DNA from 3 places in the Pseudomonas sp. 86_A genome. Region 2 is predicted to be linked to each of the others. Evidence: predicted binding sites of a transcription regulator. Region 2 holds the regulator's gene; each other region holds the start of a gene.

What was found. Region 2 encodes sigma-54, which starts transcription at its own class of promoters, with help from an activator protein. Its sites were predicted from a motif close to ANTGGCATNNANNTTGCTNT; they were not measured.
Positions count from the first base shown of each region.
Region 1: a site for sigma-54 is predicted at 3,415-3,434, ahead of J5M57_RS06425 (flagellar basal body rod protein FlgF). Genes of this name have one in related genera too.
Region 3: a site for sigma-54 is predicted at 1,238-1,257, ahead of glnK (P-II family nitrogen regulator). Genes of this name have one in related genera too.

Region 1 covers NZ_JAFGYS010000003.1:179,278-185,973, reverse strand. The annotation lists gene J5M57_RS06440 (4a-hydroxytetrahydrobiopterin dehydratase) at 1-292, opposite strand, end outside; gene phhA (phenylalanine 4-monooxygenase) at 411-1,202, opposite strand; gene J5M57_RS06430 (sigma-54-dependent transcriptional regulator) at 1,574-3,136, shown strand; gene J5M57_RS06425 (flagellar basal body rod protein FlgF) at 3,489-4,229, shown strand; gene flgG (flagellar basal-body rod protein FlgG) at 4,275-5,060, shown strand; gene flgH (flagellar basal body L-ring protein FlgH) at 5,113-5,808, shown strand; gene J5M57_RS06410 (flagellar basal body P-ring protein FlgI) at 5,836-6,696, shown strand, end outside.
Region 2 covers NZ_JAFGYS010000002.1:297,914-304,609, forward strand. The annotation lists gene lptB (LPS export ABC transporter ATP-binding protein) at 1-133, shown strand, start outside; gene J5M57_RS04750 (RNA polymerase factor sigma-54) at 322-1,815, shown strand; gene raiA (ribosome-associated translation inhibitor RaiA) at 1,889-2,197, shown strand; gene ptsN (PTS IIA-like nitrogen regulatory protein PtsN) at 2,209-2,673, shown strand; gene rapZ (RNase adapter RapZ) at 2,676-3,533, shown strand; gene J5M57_RS04770 (HPr family phosphocarrier protein) at 3,549-3,824, shown strand; gene J5M57_RS04775 (ZIP family metal transporter) at 3,955-4,848, opposite strand; gene J5M57_RS04780 (superoxide dismutase) at 4,879-5,490, opposite strand; gene J5M57_RS04785 (hypothetical protein) at 5,493-5,933, opposite strand; gene J5M57_RS04790 (class II fumarate hydratase) at 5,961-6,696, opposite strand, start outside.
Region 3 covers NZ_JAFGYS010000011.1:4,957-11,652, reverse strand. The annotation lists gene J5M57_RS17535 (ammonium transporter) at 1-660, opposite strand, end outside; gene glnK (P-II family nitrogen regulator) at 698-1,036, opposite strand; gene J5M57_RS17525 (accessory factor UbiK family protein) at 1,450-1,710, shown strand; partial or broken gene J5M57_RS17520 (Bro-N domain-containing protein) at 2,069-2,592, shown strand; gene J5M57_RS17515 (HigA family addiction module antitoxin) at 2,587-2,856, opposite strand; gene J5M57_RS17510 (hypothetical protein) at 3,109-3,573, shown strand; gene J5M57_RS17505 (YifB family Mg chelatase-like AAA ATPase) at 3,956-5,449, shown strand; gene J5M57_RS17500 (aldose 1-epimerase family protein) at 5,446-6,660, opposite strand.

The DNA of each region.
Region 1 (6,696 bases), on a different contig from region 2:
GGTGCAGGCCCTTGATCGAGTGGCTCCACCAGGTCACGGTGACTTTGCCCCACTCGGTCAGCAGGCCCGGGTGGTGACCTTCGGCCTCGGAGATTTCGCCGACGGCGTTGGTGAATGCCAGAGCGTGTTTGAAGTTCTTGAACAGGAAGACTTTCTCCAGCTGCATGATGCTGTCGCGTACTTCGATGTTCCAGTCAGGGATCTGCTTGATCAGGATCGGCAGCTCTTCGTCGCTGACTTGTGGCGCATCGGCACGGCAGGCTTCGCAGTGGGCTTGGTTCAAAGTGGACATGGTGTGATTCCTGAAATCGAGTGTGTTTTTTTTATAGAAGCGATCGGGCCGTCAATGCCGTCACGCTAAACCAAAGTGACGGCGACTGACAGACTCAATTGTCAGCAAAAGTCGCGGATCACGCGGCTTTCGGTTTTGGCGGAAACTTGGGTGCGTGCAACCCCAGCTGCATGCCTTGCTTGACCATGCCCATGATGTCTTCGTGGGCCAGGTCGAACAGGCGCTTGAGGTTGGGCAGGACAAAGTACAGCGGCTGCAGGATGTCGATGCGATACGGCGTGCGCATGGCTTCCAGCGGATCGAAGGCCTGATGCTCAGGCTCGTCCGACAGCGAGTAAACGGTTTCTTTGGGCGAGGACAGGATGCCGCCGCCGTAGATGCGTTGGCCTTGCGGGGTGTCGACCAGGCCGAACTCGATGGTCATCCAGTACAGGCGCGCCAGGTACACGCGCTCTTCCTTGGTGGCCTGCAGGCCGAGCTTGCCATAGGTGTGCGTGAATTCGGCGAACCACGGGTTGGTCAGCAGCGGGCAGTGGCCGAAGATCTCGTGGAAAATGTCCGGCTCTTGCAGGTAGTCCAGCTCTTCGCGGGTACGAATGAAGGTGGCGACCGGAAACTGTTTGCTGGCGAGCAATTCGAAGAAGGTCTGGAACGGAATCAGCGCCGGGACACGGGCGACCTGCCAACCGGTGGTTTCGCCGAGCACCTTGTTGATCTCGCCCAGTTGCGGGATGCGGTCGTGGGGCAGACCGAGTTTTTCGATACCGTCCAGGTATTCCTGGCACGCCCGGCCCTCGATCACTTTCAACTGGCGGGTGATCAGCGTGTTCCACACCGCGTGTTCTTCGGCGGGGTAGTCGATAAAACCTTGCGCATCGGGCTCGCGAGCCACGTATTGCGTCTGCTTCATACTGCTCTCCTGCTAGGGGAATTCGTTCTTGTTATGTCCAGCGATGGGGTCAGATTTACCTCAGAGCAGGGAGGGATGCAGCAGGTTGCAGGCGCACCTTGTAGGAAAAATCAGCGGATTTCGTAAAAAAATCGTTACGCTTTGGCGGGTATCTCGCGTTTGCGGTGATTTGCAGGTTTGAAAAGGGTTGTGGCTGTCACATAATCTTGACAACTATCTGCGCCCTCGACAGAAAAGTCTGGCGCCGTTCCCTTGCAGGAGTGAGCCTGCTCGCGATAGCGGTGTATCAGTCAGCATCAATATCAACTGACCCACCGCTATCGCGAGCAGGCTCACTCCTACAGGTATTACTGTCTTCACGGGTCATTTATATGCGTATCAAAGTCCACTGCCAGAACCGCATCGGCATCCTGCGCGACATCCTCAATCTGTTGGTGGAGTACGGGATCAACGTCGCGCGCGGCGAGGTCGGTGGCGAGCATGGCAATGCGATTTACCTGCACTGCCCGAACCTGATCAACATCCAGTTCCAGGCGCTGCGGCCGAAGTTCGAGGCGATTGCCGGGGTGTTTGGCGTCAAGCGCGTCGGGCTGATGCCCAGCGAGCGCCGGCACATGGAGTTGAACGCCTTGCTCGGCGCACTGGAATTCCCGGTGCTGTCGATCGACATGGGCGGCTCGATCGTTGCCGCCAACCGCGCCGCGGCGCAGTTGCTCGGGGTGCGGGTGGACGAGGTGCCGGGGATTCCGCTGTCGCGTTATGCCGAGGATTTCGACCTGCCGGAACTGGTGCGCGCCAACAAGTCGCGGATCAACGGCATGCGCGTCAAGGTCAAGGGCGACATCTTTCTCGCCGACATCGCGCCGCTGCAATCGGAACACGACGACAGCGAAGCCATGGCCGGTGCGGTACTGACCTTGCACCGCGCCGACCGCGTCGGCGAGCGCATCTATAACGTTCGTAAACAGGAGCTGCGCGGCTTCGACAGCATCTTCCAGAGTTCGAAGGTCATGGCGGCGGTGGTGCGCGAAGCGCGGCGCATGGCACCTCTGGATGCGCCGCTGTTGATCGAAGGCGAAACCGGCACCGGGAAAGAGTTGCTGGCGCGCGCCTGCCACCTCGCCAGTCCACGCGGACAGTCGCCGTTGATGGCGCTCAACTGCGCGGGGCTGCCGGAGTCGATGGCCGAGACCGAGCTGTTCGGCTACGGCCCCGGTGCGTTCGAAGGGGCGCGTGCGGAAGGCAAGCTCGGCCTGCTGGAGCTGACGGCAGGCGGCACGCTGTTTCTCGATGGCGTCGGGGAAATGAGCCCGCGTTTGCAGGTCAAGTTGCTGCGCTTTCTACAGGACGGCTGCTTCCGTCGAGTGGGCAGCGACGAAGAGGTGTATCTGGATGTGCGGGTGATCTGTGCGACGCAGGTCGACTTGTCCGAGCTGTGCGCCCGTGGTGAGTTCCGTCAGGACTTGTATCACCGCTTGAATGTGCTGTCGCTGCACATTCCCCCGCTGCGCGAATGCCTCGACGGTTTGACGCCGCTGGTGGAGCACTTCCTCGATCAGGCCAGCCGCCAGATCGGTTGCTCACTGCCGAAACTGGCGCCGGCAGCGATGGATCGCCTCAGTCACTATCACTGGCCGGGCAACGTGCGACAACTGGAGAACGTGCTGTTTCAGGCGGTGTCGCTGTGTGACGGCGGGACCGTGAAGGCGGAGCATATTCGCTTGCCGGATTATGGCGTGCGTCAGCCGCTTGGCGATTTTTCGCTGGAGGGCGGTTTGGACGAGATCGTCGGGCGCTTCGAGAAAGCGGTGCTGGAGCGCCTTTATTCCGAACACCCGAGCAGTCGGCAACTGGGCAAGCGGCTGGGGGTTTCGCACACCACGATTGCCAATAAGCTGCGTGAGTATGAAGTCGGTAAGGATCCAGCCGATTGACCATTGTGGCGAGGGAGCTTGCTCCCGCTGGGTTGCGCAGCGAACCCAAATCCATTCAATAGGGTGGAATCAGATATACCGCATTCGCCGGGTTTACGACTGCTACGCAGCCGAGCGGGAGCAAGCTCCCTCGCCACAGGTCCCGTTTCCATCAGCGAGAACCGGGATTGCCGCCAAGCGGCATAACACCGCCGGTTTTTCGACTTCGATACATTTCAAATTTCCCCTCGCTTGCCCTCAAGTCCTTTGTTTGCCGGGCCGCAGGCCGCCAGAAAAAAGTTGGTCTGCAAATTGCTTATGGCTCAGCAGTACAGCGGTGGGCGGCAAACGTCCGGCATGCAGAGGAAAGAGTGTGGACAAGTACCTTTATGTGGCAATGACTGGCGCCAGTCAGAACGCACTGGCGCAAAAGGCGCATGCCAACAACCTGGCGAACATCTCCACCAATGGTTTTCAGCGCGACCTGGAGCAGGCGCGTTCGATGCCGGTGTTCGGTGACAGCTTTCCGGCGCGTGCGTTTGCCATGAGCGAACGGCCCGCCACCGATTTCACCGCAGGTTCACTGGTGCAGACCGGTCGTGACCTCGACGTGGCCGTGACCGGCAACGGCTTTATTGCCGTGCAGAACCCTAACGGCGGCGAAAGCTACGTGCGCACCGGCAGTCTCAACATCGACGCCCTCGGCGTACTGCGCGCCGGCAACGGCATGCCGGTACTCGGCAATGGCGGTCCGATCGCCGTGCCGCCAGAGCAGCAAGTCGAAGTCGGCGAAGACGGCACCATCAGTATTCGTGCGATGGGCGAAGGCCCGCGCGTCATGGCGGAAGTCGACCGGATCAAACTGGTCAACCCGGACATCAAGAACCTCAACAAAGGCCTCGACGGCTCGATCTACACCAAGGACGGCCAGCCTGCGCCGGCCGACGCCAACGTCAAACTGGTGTCGGGTTTCCTTGAGTCGAGCAACGTCAACGCCGTGGAAGAAATGACGTCGGTGCTGGCCCTGGCCAAGCAGTTCGAGTTGCACGTCAAGATGATGAACACCGCCAAAGACGACGACCAGGCCATGGCTCGGGTCTTGCAGATCAGCTAATTATCAGAACGTCGCGCCGTAAAACAGGCGCACGAGGAGAATCGAATGCTTCCGGCTCTATGGGTTGCCAAAACCGGTCTGTCCGCCCAGGACACCAACCTGACCACCATTTCCAACAACCTGGCGAACGTCTCGACCACGGGTTTCAAACGTGACCGTGCCGAGTTCCAGGACCTGCTGTATCAGATCAAGCGTCAGCCAGGCGCCCAGTCGACCCAGGACAGCGAACTGCCGTCGGGTCTGCAACTGGGTACCGGTGTGCGCATCGTCGGCACGCAGAAAAACTTCACCGCCGGCAGCCTGCAAACCACCGAGCAGCCGCTGGACATGGCCATCGACGGTCGCGGTTTCTTCCAGATCCTGCAGCCGGACGGCACCACGTCCTACACCCGTGACGGCACCTTCCACCTCGACTCCAATGGCCAGATCGTCAACGCCAGCGGCTTCGCCCTGGAGCCGGCCATCGTCATCCCGAACAACGCCCAGAGCTTCACCGTCGGCACCGACGGCACCGTGTCGATCACTGTGCCTGGCAACCCGGCCGCTCAGGTGATCGGCAACCTGCAAACCGCCGACTTCATCAACCCGGCCGGTCTGCAGGCTGTGGGCAACAACCTGTTCCTGGAAACCGCTGCTTCCGGCGCGCCGCAAATTGGCACCCCGGGCCTGAACGGTTTCGGTACCACGCTGCAGAACACCCTGGAAGGTTCCAACGTCAGCACCGTTGAAGAGATGGTCAACATGATCACCACTCAGCGCGCCTACGAGATGAACTCCAAGGTGATCTCCACCGCCGACCAGATGCTCTCGTTCGTAACGCAGAATCTGTAATCAAGTCTATGGGGCGGCCATGAGGCCGCCAGCAACACCGTGAGGTAGGGTCATGAAACGCTTCGTATCTGTTCTGGCATTGGGTGGGGTCGTCTCGCTCGCGGGCTGCGTCGCACCGACGCCCAAGCCCAATGACCCTTACTACGCCCCGGTGTTGCCGCGCACGCCATTGCCGTCTGCGGCCAACAACGGCTCGATCTATCAGGCCGGCTTCGAGCAGAACCTGTACAGCGACCGCAAGGCGTTCCGGGTCGGTGACATCATCACCATCACCCTGAACGAGAAGACTCAGGCGAGCAAGAACGCCAACTCGCAGGTGGCCAAGAACAGCAAGACCGGCATCGGCCTGACCTCGCTGTTTGGCGGCGGCGGCACCACCAACAACCCGTTGGGCGGTAACGACCTGAGCCTCGACGTCGGCTACAGCGGCGACCGTGCGACCAAGGGCGACAGCAAGGCCGCGCAGGGCAACACCCTGACCGGCTCGATCACCGTGACCGTGGCCGACGTGCTGCCCAACGGCATCATCGCTGTGCGCGGCGAGAAGTGGATGACCCTCAACACCGGCGACGAGCTGGTGCGGATCGCAGGTCTGGTGCGTGCCGATGACATCGCCACCGACAACACCGTGTCGTCGACCCGTGTCGCCGATGCGCGCATCACCTACTCGGGCACCGGCTCGTTTGCCGATGCGAGTCAGCCAGGCTGGTTCGACCGTTTCTTCCTCAGCCCGCTGTTCCCTTTCTAGGTGGCTACGTTGAATCTGAAAAGCTTCATGCTGGCGGCGGCCATGATGTCCGCAGCCTTTGGTGCCCACGCCGAGCGGCTGAAAGATATCGCCAGCATTTCCGGCGTGCGCTCCAACCAGTTGATCGGTTACGGCCTGGTGGTCGGGCTTAACGGCACCGGTGACCAGACGACGCAAACCCCGTTCACCCTGCAGACCTTCAACAACATGCTCTCGCAGTTCGGCATCAAGGTGCCGCCAGGGTCGGGCAACGTGCAGTTGAAAAACGTCGCGGCGGTGTCGGTGAGTGCCGATCTGCCAGCGTTCGCCAAACCGGGTCAGCAGGTCGACATTACGGTGTCCTCCATCGGTAACTCCAAGAGCCTGCGCGGCGGCACCCTGTTGCTGACCCCGCTCAAGGGGATCGACGGCAACGTCTACGCCATCGCCCAGGGCAACCTGGTGGTCGGTGGTTTCGATGCCGAAGGGCGCGACGGTTCGAAGATCACCGTCAACGTTCCGTCGGCCGGTCGTATCCCGGGCGGTGCCTCGGTCGAGCGTTCGGTGCCGAGCGGTTTCAACCAGGGCAACAGCCTGACCCTGAACCTCAACCGTTCCGACTTCACCACCGCCAAGCGCATCGTCGACAAGATCAACGACATGCTCGGCCCTGGCGTGGCGCAAGCCATCGACGGCGGTTCGATCCGCGTCACTGCGCCGCTCGATCCGAGCCAGCGCGTCGACTATCTGTCGATCCTGGAAAACCTCGAAGTCGACCCGGGTCAGGCGGTGGCGAAAGTCATCATCAACTCGCGTACCGGCACCATCGTCATCGGCCAGAACGTGAAGGTTTCGCCGGCCGCTGTGACCCACGGCAGCCTGACCGTGACCATCACCGAAGACCCGATC
Region 2 (6,696 bases):
CGAGACCCTGGATATCTGCGAAACCGCTTACATCGTCAACGACGGTCAATTGATCGCCGAAGGTGACGCTGCAACCATCCTCGCCAACGATCTGGTGAAGGAAGTGTACCTGGGCCACGAGTTCCGCCTCTAAAGCGCGAGCACACCCGGCCAGCCGTTGGGGTGCTGTAACGTTGAAGCTGATTTTTATACGCTTTTATTGTTACAGCGCTCTAGGCAAACACGACAGTTTCAGGCATATAATTTGCTTAAGTTTGGCGCTTCGGCGCCCTGTAGTGGATGGCGCATGCGCGCCGGCGAATAAGGTGTTAAGCCCCTGCCATGAAACCATCGCTAGTCTTGAGAATGGGCCAGCAGCTGACGATGACACCGCAGCTGCAACAGGCCATCCGCCTGCTCCAATTGTCCACCCTGGACCTGCAACAGGAAATCCAGGAGGCCCTGGAATCCAATCCGATGCTCGAACGCCAGGAAGACGGCGACGACTTCGACAACTCCGATCCTTTGGCGGACAACGCCGAACAAAAGCCCAATACCGAGATTCAGGAACCGTCCTATCAGGAAACCGCCCCGACGGTGGACAACCTGGAGGATGGCGAATGGAACGAGCGCATCCCTAACGAGCTGCCCGTCGACACCGCCTGGGAAGACGTCTACCAGACCAGCGCCAGCAGCCTGCCCACCAGCGATGACGACGAGTGGGACTTCACCACCCGCACCTCCGCCGGGGAAAGCCTGCACAGCCATCTACTGTGGCAGCTGAACCTGGCGCCGATGTCCGACACGGATCGCCTGATCGCCGTGACCCTGATCGACTGCATCAACAATCAGGGCTACCTCGACGAAACCCTCGAAGAAATTCTCGACGCCTTTGACCCGGAGCTCGACATCGAGCTGGACGAGATCGAAGCCGTCCTGCATCGCATCCAGCAATTCGAACCAGCCGGCATCGGTGCGCGCAATCTCAGCGAATGCCTGCTGCTGCAACTGCGTCAGCTGCCCGCCAAGACCCCTTGGCTGAACGAAGCCAAGCGTCTGGTCAGCGACTACATCGATCTGCTGGGCAGCCGCGACTACAGCCAGCTGATGCGACGCATGAAGCTCAAGGAAGATGAGCTGCGCCAGGTCATCGAACTGGTGCAGAGCCTCAACCCGCGCCCGGGTTCGCAGATCGAATCGACCGAAGCCGAATACGTGGTGCCCGACGTCATTGTGCGCAAGGACAACGAACGCTGGCTGGTCGAGCTGAACCAGGAGTCGGTACCGCGCCTGCGGGTCAATGCGCAATATGCAGGCTTCGTCCGCCGTGCCGACACCAGCGCCGACAACACTTTCATGCGCAATCAGCTTCAGGAAGCGCGCTGGTTCATCAAGAGCCTGCAAAGCCGCAACGAAACCCTGATGAAAGTCGCCACCCAGATCGTCGAGCATCAGCGCGGCTTCCTGGAATACGGTGACGAAGCCATGAAACCGTTGGTCCTGCACGACATCGCCGAGGCGGTCGGCATGCACGAATCGACGATTTCCCGGGTCACCACGCAGAAATTCATGCATACCCCGCGCGGTATTTATGAACTGAAATACTTTTTCTCCAGCCACGTCAGCACCTCCGAAGGCGGCGAATGCTCGTCCACAGCGATCCGCGCAATCATCAAAAAACTGGTTGCGGCGGAAAATCAGAAAAAGCCGTTGAGTGACAGCAAGATCGCTGGTTTACTGGAGGCACAAGGCATTCAGGTGGCTCGCCGCACCGTCGCCAAGTACCGCGAATCCCTCGGGATCGCGCCTTCGAGCGAACGCAAGCGGTTGATGTAAGCCACGTTACAGCGTTCCAGTGGCAGGCTATCCGGCCTGCCGCTTTATGCACTGGCAACGAAGGAGAAGCTGTATGCAAGTCAACATCAGTGGACACCAACTGGAAGTGACCGAACCTCTGCGCGCTTACATCAATGAGAAACTCGAACGATTAGAGCGCCATTTCGACAAGATCACCAACGTGCAGGTCACGATGTGCGTCGAAAAGCTGAAGCAGAAAATCGAAGCCACCTTGCATATACCCGGCAGCGAAGTGGTCGCCAACGCGGAACATACCGATATGTACGCGGCGATCGACGCCTTGACCGACAAGCTGGATAAACAACTCAAAAAGCATAAGGAAAAGACCCAGAGCCTGCTCCAGGGCGCGACCGGTCGATAACCCCCCACCCCATGATCCGACTTGAAAGTATCCTGACCCCCGGCCGTTCCCTCGTGAACGTGCCGGGCGGCAGTAAAAAGAAAGCCCTCGAACAGATTGCCAACCTGATCGCCCGCGAAGTGCCGGATCTGGAGATGCAGGATGTCTTCGAGGCGCTGATCGCCCGTGAGAAACTCGGTTCCACCGGTTTCGGCAACGGCATCGCCATTCCCCACTGCCGCCTCAAAGGCTGCGAAGCGCCTATCAGCGCATTGATGCACCTTGATGCCCCCATCGATTTCGATGCCATCGACGGCGCACCGGTTGACCTGCTGTTTGTCCTGCTGGTCCCGGAAGCGGCCACCGATGCCCACCTGGAATTACTGCGCCAGATCGCCAGCATGCTCGATCGCAAGGAAGTGCGCGAAAAACTGCGCAGCGCACCGAGTAACGAAGCCTTGTATCAGGTCGTCCTGAGCGAGCAGAACGGTCACTAATCATGCGCTTGATCATTGTCAGCGGCCGCTCCGGCTCGGGTAAAAGCACCGCACTGGATGTCCTTGAGGACAACGGCTACTACTGCATCGATAACCTGCCGGCCGGCCTTTTGCCCGAACTCGCCGAACGCGCTCTGGTTCACACCGAACTGGCCCAGCCGCTGGTGGCTGTGTCGATTGATGCCCGCAACCTGCCGAGCCATCTGTCGCGCTTCCCCGAGCTTCTGGAAGAAGTCCGCAGCCGGCACATCCAGTGCGACGTGCTCTATCTGGATGCCGACGAGGAAACCCTGCTCAAGCGCTTCTCGGAAACCCGTCGGCGCCACCCGTTGAGCACCGCCAATCGCTCGCTGGCCGAAGCCATTCATGACGAGACCGCCCTGCTCGGCCCGATCGCCGACCTGGCCGACCTCAAGGTCAACACCACCAATCTGAACCTGTATCAGTTGCGCGACACCATCAAGCTGCGCCTGCTGAACCAGCCAGAGCCGGGCACGGCCTTTCTGGTCGAGTCGTTCGGCTTCAAGCGTGGCATGCCGGTGGATGCGGACCTGGTATTCGACGTACGCTGCCTGCCGAACCCGTACTGGAAGCCGGAACTTCGCGCGCAATCGGGTCTCGATGCACCGGTCGCCGAATACCTTGCGGCGCAGCCGGAAGTCGAGGAGATGTATCAGGACATCTTCGGCTATCTGAATAAATGGCTGCCGCGCTTCGCCGCGAGCAACCGCGCCTATGTCACCATTGCCATTGGCTGCACCGGCGGGCATCACCGCTCCGTTTACCTGACCGAACGCCTGGGTCAGGCCCTGCAGAAAACCCTGAAGAACGTCCAGGTTCGCCACCGCGACCTCACTTAAAGGATTCACACCGCGATGCCTGCTCTGGAAATCGAAATCATCAATAAACTGGGTTTGCATGCCCGAGCTTCCGCGAAGTTCGTTGGCGTGGCAGGCCAGTACCCGGATTGCACGATCAGAGTGGGGCGCACGCCGGAGACCACCGTTGACGGCAAAAGCATCATGGCGATGATGATGCTCGCCGCCGGCAAGGGCACCAAAATCTATCTGAGCACCGAAGGCCATCAGGAAGAGGAAGCGCTGGATGCGCTGGTGACGCTGATCAACAACTACTTCGACGAAGGCGGTTGATCGCCTGTAGTGGCGAGGGAGCTTGCTCCCGCTCGGCTGCGTAGCAGTCGTCAATACGGTGCAACTGGCAGATAGCGAATGGGGCCGCTTTGCAGCCCAGCGGGAGCAAGCTCCCTCGCCACAATTCAACTCAACCCAATGCTGTATCCATCACCATCATCAGACAGAACCCGATCAGCAAGCCAAGACTGGCGAGCTTGTCATGACCATTGCGTCGCGACTCGGGGATCACCTCATGGGTCACCACCAGCAACATCGCTCCCGCCGCCAGTGCCAGCCCCAATGGCAACAACAGCTCCGCCAGGCCGACCAGCCACGCACACAACAGGGCAAACACCGGCTCGACCAGACCTGACGCTGCGCCGATCACGAACGCCTTGACCCGCGACATCCCCGCCCCAGCCAACACCAGCGCAATCACCAGCCCTTCCGGCACATCCTGCAAGGCAATGCCCATCGCCAGGCTGTCCGCGTCGGGCACGCCGCCGCCCGCCGATACGCCGACCGCCATGCCTTCAGGAATGTTGTGGGCAATGATCGCGAAGACGAACAGCCAGATTCGCGGTGGAATCACCGGGTGTTCAAGGGTGCCGACCAGCATTTGCGCAGAGGCGCCGGACAAGCGCAGATCCACCAGATACAGGGCGCACGCACCGAGCAGGATGCCAAAGCAGATCAGGCCACTGGCGGCCCACGGTGTCAGACCCAGGCTTTCAGCGGCTGCGATGCCGGGCACGATCAGCGAAAACGCCGTCGCGGCCAGCATCACCCCGGCTCCAAACCCCAGCAACGTATCGCCAAGTGCCTGTGGCATGTTGCGAATAACCAGCACCGGCACAGCGCCAAGCGCTGTGCCGAGTGCGCAGATCGCACCACCCTGCAACGCCCGCGACAGTCGCGGCTCCAGACTCAGCCACTCCAGTCCATGGGCGACCAGCAAGGTCATGCCCGCCAACAGCAACAACGATCCCACGGCGTAACGAAACATACGCCCACCGCCGATCGCCAGTGTCTCAGTGCCCATAGTCAGCCTTGGATTGTTTTTATAGAAGACTTAAACCAGTGCGGCCTGAAAGCGCGCGGCGACTTCCGGCCAGTTGATCACGTTGTAGAACGCGTTGATGTATTCCGGGCGACGGTTTTGATAACGCAGGTAGTAGGCGTGCTCCCAGACGTCCAGACCGAGAATCGGCGTATTGCCGTTCATCAGCGGGCTGTCCTGATTGCCGCTGCTTTCCACGATCAGTTTCTTGTCGGGTGTGACGCTGAGCCAGGCCCAGCCACTGCCGAACCGGGTCAACGCGGCTTTGGTGAACGCTTCCTTGAAACGCTCGAGCCCGCCCAGTTGCTCATCGATTGCCTGGGCCAGCGCGCCATCAGGCTTGCCACCACCGTTGGGCACCATGACTTCCCAGAACAGCGAGTGGTTGGCGTGTCCGCCGCCCTGATTGATCACGGCCGCGCGAAGTTTTTCCGGCAATTGCTGGACGCTGGCGACCAGTTTTTCAACCGGCCACTCGGCAAACTCGGTGCCTTCAACCGCCGCGTTGAGGTTGTTGATGTAGGTCTGGTGATGCTTGGTGTAGTGGATTTCCATGGTCTGCGCATCGATATGCGGTTCCAGGGCGTCGTAGGCGTACGGCAAGGCAGGCAACGTAAAAGCCATTTTCAGTGAACTCCATGGTGATGTGTGGCTGGCGCGCGACGCGCATTGCCGGTATCCGGATGCAGCAGGCGCTGGGTGCGCGGATATTCGCCGTGCTCGCTGATGAAATTCAGCAGTTCGACGTAGGTCTTGCTGCTCTGGCGCAACGCCGCTTCCCGCAGGGCCGGACGCAGGCGCTCGTCCTGCATGGTCTGTAACAGCCGTTGATGAATCGCGCACAGGTATTCGGCGCTCTCCTCCGGTTGATTCAGGCGCAGGTGCAGATCCGCAAGGTTGTGGTGGGAGACGACGCAGGCCGCCACCGCTTCGTCGGCATCGGCCCAGCGTTCGAACAGCACTTGCGCCAGGGCCAGGGCTTGCAGGTAAGCCTCGCGGGCATCGATCAGCTCGCCGAGCATGAAGCAGCGATTGGCCCGTTCGATCGTGCGTTTCCAGTGCTCCATGGTGAACCTCCAAAGCGGTTGCGGGATTTACACGCCGCCAGCGGTGAGTTTCTCGGGGTTGAGCAACTCTTCCAGTTGGCTGCGCGACAGGTCGGTGTGCTCCAGCGCGACGTCGATCACCGGGCGGCCCTGCTTGTAGGCCTGCTTGGCGATTTCGGCAGCTTTCTGGTAGCCAATGATCGGGTTGAGCGCGGTGACCAGAATCGGGTTGCGCGCCAACGCTTCCTTGAGTCGTGCCTCATTGACCTTGAAGCTGGCGATGGCCTTGTCACCAAGCAGACGGCTGGCATTGGCCAACAACTCGATGCTGCTCAGCAGGTTCTGGGCAATGACCGGCAGCATTACGTTCAGCTCGAAGTTGCCCGACTGCCCGGCAATGGTGATCACCGAGTCGTTGCCGATCACTTGGGCGGCAACCATCGCGGTGGCTTCCGGGATCACCGGATTGACTTTGCCCGGCATGATCGACGAGCCCGGTTGCAGGCCCTCGAGTTCGATTTCACCGAGACCGGCGAGCGGACCGGAGTTCATCCAGCGCAGGTCATTGGCGATTTTCATCAGCGACACGGCGGTGGCCTTGAGCTGGCCGGAGACCGCAACGGCGGTGTCCTGCGAACCGATCAGGGCGAACAGATCCTTGCCCGGGGTGAACTGCACATGGGTCAGCTGACTCAGGTGGCGACTGAAGCGCGCGGCGAATTCCGGGTGGGCATTGATCCCGGTTCCCACCGCCGTGCCGCCCTGCGCCAGCGATTGCAGACTT
Region 3 (6,696 bases), on a different contig from region 2:
GCACGCTACCAGACCGGCGATACCGGCGTTGATGTGCACCACGGTGCCGCCCGCGAAGTCGAGTACGCCCCAGTCCCACAGCAGGCCGCCGTTACCGGACCAGACCATGTGCGCGATCGGTGCATAGACGAGAGTGAACCACACGCCCATGAAGATCAGCATCGCGGAGAACTTCATCCGCTCGGCGAACGCACCGACGATCAGCGCCGGGGTGATGATCGCGAAGGTCATCTGGAAGGTGATGAACACCGCTTCAGGGAACAACGCCGCCGGGCCGGTCAGGCTTGCCGGAGTGACACCGGCCAGAAATGCCTTGCCCATGCCTCCGACGAAGGAGTTGAAATTGACGACGCCCTGCTCCATGCCGGTGGTGTCGAACGCGATGCTGTAGCCATAAATGACCCACAGGACGCTGATCAGACCGGTAATGGCGAAGCACTGCATCATCACCGAAAGAATGTTTTTCGACCGCACCATGCCGCCGTAGAACAGCGCGAGGCCCGGAATGGTCATGAACAGCACGAGGGCTGTGGAGGTCAGCATCCAGGCGGTGTCGCCGGAATTGAGGACTGGAGGCGCCACCGGATCTGCCGCCATAGCCAGGCCGGGCATTACGATGGACAACAGGGCGCCTAGCCCTGCGAATTTACGCAGAGTCATATTGTTTTCTCCTGGGGCGTTGGGTTTGTGGCGGCGCTTAGATCGCGTCGGTATCGGTTTCGCCGGTACGGATGCGAATCGCCTGTTCCAGATTGACCACGAAGATCTTGCCGTCACCGATCTTGCCGGTGTTGGCCGCCTTGGTTATCGCCTCGATAACCCGATCCAGATCCTTGTCGTCGATGGCCACGTCGATTTTCACCTTGGGCAGAAAATCGACCACATATTCCGCGCCGCGATACAGCTCGGTGTGACCCTTCTGCCGGCCGAAGCCTTTGACTTCAGTAACGGTAATGCCCTGCACGCCGATTTCGGACAGCGACTCGCGTACGTCGTCCAATTTGAACGGCTTGATGATGGCAGTGACTAGCTTCATGAAACTCTCTCCCGAATTGGTGGACTTGCCCCAGGAAAACAAACCCGACTCAAGTCTAAGCGCAGTGCCTGGCTTTGTAACGCATCGTCGGCCTTACCTGCCCGACTGACGCCAGCTAACCGCTGCTGACGAAACTCCCCGCTCCGTCTGCCGCACTGCATTCGTCACAGCGACTGCATCAGTGCATGGGTCACTACCGACTAAGCAGAAAGCTTGCCATCTCGCCAAATTCCCCTGATTTCAATCCCTTGGCCGCTGCCGCAGGCGCTTGCGCGAAAAACGCGCGGCGGTTACGCACAACAACGGTGCGTTGCCGTCCGTCCGCTTGCGCGAAAAGCGTGCATCCGTGCCTGCGTCAATGACTATAGACACTGCGTGATACACTGCCGGCCATTGTTTCCAGGACATCCACCATGCTCGCGCCCAAAGACTTCCTCGACGCCCTGAGCGGCACCGCCTCTCGCCTGTTCAGCGGCGACACCCCGCTGCCGAAAGCCGAAATCGAAAGCCAGTTCAAGATGCTGCTGCAGAGCGCCTTCAGCAAACTCGACCTGGTGAGCCGCGAAGAATTCGACAGCCAGATGGTCGTACTGGCCCGTACTCGCGCTCGCCTCGAGAGCCTCGAAGCCAAAGTCGCCGAGATGGAAGCCAAGCTGACACCGCCCGCTGAATAATCCGCGCCCCCTGTAGGAGCTGCCGAAGGCTGCGATCTTTTGATCTTCAGCCCTTCAACCATCCCGGCAACGTCCTACAACCTGCACCACCGCCGTCCGATTGCGCCGAAAAGCCCAGGTTTTTAAGCTCATCCGATGCTGAATGTTCAGCACTGGGTTTGGCGACCTGGACAGCTTAAGGCGCACGACAACCATGATGGCGGCTACATTTACCGCCACATCGTTTCATGGCGGTTGTGCGTGGGAGACCTTCGGGTCTGCCGGGTTCCTTTTGCTCCGGTTCGCCAACCCGCGTACAACTGCCACCCAATCGTTTGGCGACGATTGAGGGCAGCCCTTAAGCAAGAGGAACTGCTCAATGAATCAAGAAGAGACTTATCTAAGCCCGCACATCTTCACCCGCCACAAACTCCCCCTCCACGCCCTCCTCATCCAGAACCAACCCTGGTTCTGCGCCCGAGACCTGAGCCGCCTGCTGCACATCTACCTCAACGAACGCATGCTGCGAAAACTCGACCCCGACCAATACCAAACCCGCAAAACCCTGATCCACAACCAAATCGAAAACACCCTGCTGATCAGCGAATCCGGCATCTACGCCCTCCTCGTCTACCACTACTGCCCCGAATACCGAGCGCTGCGCGAATGGCTCACCCATCAGGTCATCCCCACCCTGCGCGACGCCCCCAACACACCACAAGCGAACGCCCACACCTGAGCCTACTCAGTTGGCCGGACATGACGTTGAGTTTGTTGCACTGGAATAACCAGCCGTGGATACGGTTGCAGGATGTGCCGTTGATGGTGGTAGAGCGAGAAATGCCGAAGCGCGAGGCGGGGCGATGGTGGAAAAGAGCTTCACGGATGTTGCAATCGCTATAAGCCCGAATGCCGGAGCTGGGCCCTGCGCAAATCGTAAGTCGATTGAAGATTCATCCAGAACTCAGGCGTGGTGTTGAGATGAATGGCAAGTCTGATTGCCAGGTCGGCGCAGATCCTGAGCTGGCAATTCACAAGCTTTTCTATCTCACTTTCGGGCCATTTCGTGGGCATGGCCAGATCCATGACGGTCATGCCCAACGGCTCCATGAATTCCTTATTCAGAACCTCGCCCGGATGAATCGGGCGCGTACCATTGCGGTCCATTTTTCGCCTCCAAAGGCTGCGTTGAGTGGCCAAACTGGAGCATCCGACTCCGCGATACAAGACCGTCGAAACCCTTTCGCCGACGTCCTACAACTATTAGGGCATGGCCCTACAAAAATCAGCGTCTGAGCCTGATTCCGTGAGTTCTTCCCCGTGATTACGCTGGTGGCTTTCGCCTGCGCTGGTCGATCCAACAAGTCGAATTGCAGACGAATCACATTGATCGCCAGACACTCTGGTTCTGGATCCCTCTTGTCTGACTTGCTCAAACTCAAAGAAAACACGCTGGTTCAGCACCCAGATGGCGGCTACATCTTCGGCACGATCCCCGATATGCCAAAGTTCGGCTTGCCAGGCGGGAAAATTTATTTGCGAGTAGGTATTCACCGCCGAGCGAATAGCGGTTTTGGCGTAGTACACGTATGGGAAGCCCATAGAGCCGACTTGCTCAAACATGGTTGCCAGACTGTCGATGGGGTAGCAGCGATTGTTGCGAAAATGATCGTCCCGGGAGCGCAAATCTATTGCGAGTTCAAAGAACAGCGATGTGGAAACAGGGTCGCGGTACTGAAGACATCTATGGGAACACTGATTCTTGAACCGCGACACGAGCGCGCCACAGGATTTGGTTACTTCGTGGTGACTTGGTACCCGCAAAAGCGCGCGCATGGCACGTTGGTGGGGCAGATACCACGGGCATCATCCAATCAGAAATAAAAAAGGCGTCCAATGGACGCCTTTTAAGTATTTTTTGAGGAGTAGTCGCAGCGATTCTTTAGCTCCTGGCTTTACAGCCTTGGGTTCAGAATCCGACAGGCTCGCCCGTCGTCACTACTTCAGAGAAACCAGCTTTCTCTGCTGCCAAAAATGCGGGGGAGCTTTTGCTGGTGCCCAGTCCCGACGAATGCGCAGTTGCAGTCCTCGGACGGGATGATCCGTCAATGCCGGTCGAGAGTCAACGCTCCACTTCAGGGAAGCAGTGCCGCGCCATTGCGTTTTGATACGTCTTGTAAACCTCTATTCCAGCACTGAAACCCGGCTCAACTACCCTTAAAAAACCCGCAGGAAGCGGCCCCCCGATTCAGCTCAAGGAACGACCATGTCCCTCTCCATCGTCCACAGCCGCGCCCAGATTGGCGTGGAAGCCCCCGCTGTCACCGTCGAAGTCCATCTGGCCAACGGCCTGCCGTCGCTGACCATGGTCGGCTTGCCCGAGGCGGCAGTGAAGGAGAGCAAGGATCGGGTGCGCAGCGCGATCATCAATTCCGGGCTGCAGTTTCCGGCGCGGCGGATCACTTTGAATCTGGCGCCGGCGGACCTGCCCAAGGATGGCGGACGATTTGATCTGGCGATTGCCTTGGGGATTCTGTCGGCGAGTGTGCAGGTGCCGTGTCTGACGCTGGATGAGGTGGAATGCCTCGGTGAGTTGGCGTTGTCCGGCGCCGTACGAGCGGTGCGCGGAGTGTTGCCGGCGGCACTGGCGGCGCGCAAGGCGGGGCGGGCGCTGGTGGTGCCGCGGGCGAATGCCGAGGAGGCCTGCCTGGCTTCGGGGTTGAAGGTGTTTGCGGTGGATCATCTGCTGGAAGCGGTGGCACATTTCAACGGGCACACGCCCGTGGAGCCTTATGTATCGGACGGCTTGATTCATGCCGCCAGACCCTATCCCGATCTCAACGAAGTGCAGGGGCAAATGGCAGCCAAACGTGCGCTGCTGATCGCGGCGGCGGGCGCACACAACCTGTTGTTCAGCGGGCCACCGGGGACGGGCAAAACCTTGCTGGCGAGTCGCTTGCCGGGGCTGCTGCCGCCGCTGTCTGAATGCGAAGCACTGGAAGTGGCGGCGATTCAATCGGTCGCCAGCGGCGTGCCGTTGACCCATTGGCCGCAACGTCCTTTTCGCCAGCCACACCACTCGGCATCAGGCCCGGCACTGGTCGGTGGCAGTTCGAAACCGCAACCCGGCGAAATCACCCTGGCCCATCACGGCGTGCTGTTTCTCGATGAACTGCCGGAGTTTGATCGCAAGGTGCTGGAGGTGCTGCGCGAGCCGCTGGAGTCCGGGCATATCGTGATCGCCCGAGCCAAGGATCGCGTGCGCTTTCCGGCGCGCTTCCAGTTGGTGGCGGCGATGAATCCGTGTCCCTGTGGATATCTCGGCGAGCCAAGCGGCAAGTGCTCCTGCACGCCGGACATGGTCCAGCGCTATCGCAACAAACTGTCGGGGCCATTGCTGGATCGGATCGATCTGCACCTGACGGTAGCGCGGGAGGCGACGGCGCTGAATCCGACGGTGAAGCCGGGAGAGGACAGCGCCAGTGCAGCTGCGGTGGTGGCCGAAGCCCGAGAGCGCCAGCAAAAGCGTCAGCGTTGTGCCAATGCGTTTCTCGATCTGCCGGGGCTGAAGCGGCACTGCAAGTTATCCACAGCCGATGAAAAATGGCTGGAATCGGCGTGTGAACGGCTGACCTTGTCGCTGCGTTCGGCGCATCGCTTGCTCAAGGTTGCGAGAACTCTGGCAGACCTTGAGCAAGTCGACGCAATCAGCCGTGAGCACTTGGCCGAAGCACTGCAATACCGGCCGGCGACACCTTAATGCTCGGTCAGATCCACCAACGGCGCCTGCCGCACTTCGGTTTCACGCCCGGCCTGAATCTCGGTCACGCGCTTCAAGGCGTTATCCACAGCGCCTTTGTCCGCCAGCAGGCTGTAGCTGATCTGGAACTGTTGACTGGCCTTTGGCGCAATGGTCGGGACCAGATTCAACGGACGCTGATAGCGGCGGTTGTAGGAAAAACTGGTGCCCGGCTCAAGGCCCGTGACATAGCCCTGCCCTTGGGTATCGGTGTTTTTCCACAGGGAAAAAACCGGCAGCTGCTGCGTATTGAAGCCAACAGAGACGCCGAGGCTGCCAGCCTTGTTATGCAACACGGCCAGGGTTTCGCCCTTGGCGTCCGCATAAGGCACGACGTTGTAGACGGTTTCGTCGTAGTCCTTGGTCGGGGCGCGATAGGTCTGCCAATCGGCCAACTCGGCTTTGGCCTTGTCGTTGAAGGGCGAGACCTGCTTAACCGGCGCGGCGAACCGGGCGCCCTGTTCAAGGAACGGCGTACTGAAGTTGCTGTGATACAGCGCCTGGTATTCCTTCGGATAATCGCCGTTGTTGGTCAGCGTGTCGTTGAGGGCGAAACGCGCACTACCCGGCTCGGTGACCAGCTCAGTGACCACCGAGAAGTCGACCTTCTTGAAGGCCTGCTCTTTCAACTCGCCGCGCAGGCTGATGGCGTACGGCGGCTTCTCGTCAATGTGCAGGGTTACGCTGCTGGCCGGGATATTGGCGGCGCGCCCGTGCAGGGTCAGCAACTCACCATTGTCCATGCCGGGATGGCCGACCCATTCGTAACCACAACGGGTCACCAGCTCGTTGAAACCTTCCAGCCAACCCAAGCCACCGCGTCCGTTGAGTTCGATGAAGGCTGGGTTGACCACTTCCTTGACTGGCGAATCCCAACCCATACGCACGTTGCCGACCGACGCCTGCAAGACGTTCATGCCTCGGGTCGGCACTACCGAGAGTTTCATCGTGCCGTTATCGATATCGACGATGCTGACCCCTTCCTGCCGCCCACCATGCAAGGTGCGCAGGCTGACGGAGAAAGGTTTGTCGGTTTTCACCCCCAGTTGCTCACTGGAGATGCTCCAGTTTTGCGCGGGTTTGTTGGTATCGAGAAGGACATAGTCCCAGGCCATGGCGTGGGAAGCAGCAGAGAGTGCGCCGAGGGCGACGGCGAGTTTGAGCGGAGTCATGGCAGCAGCCTTTATTGGAGTTGTGCCATTTTTATA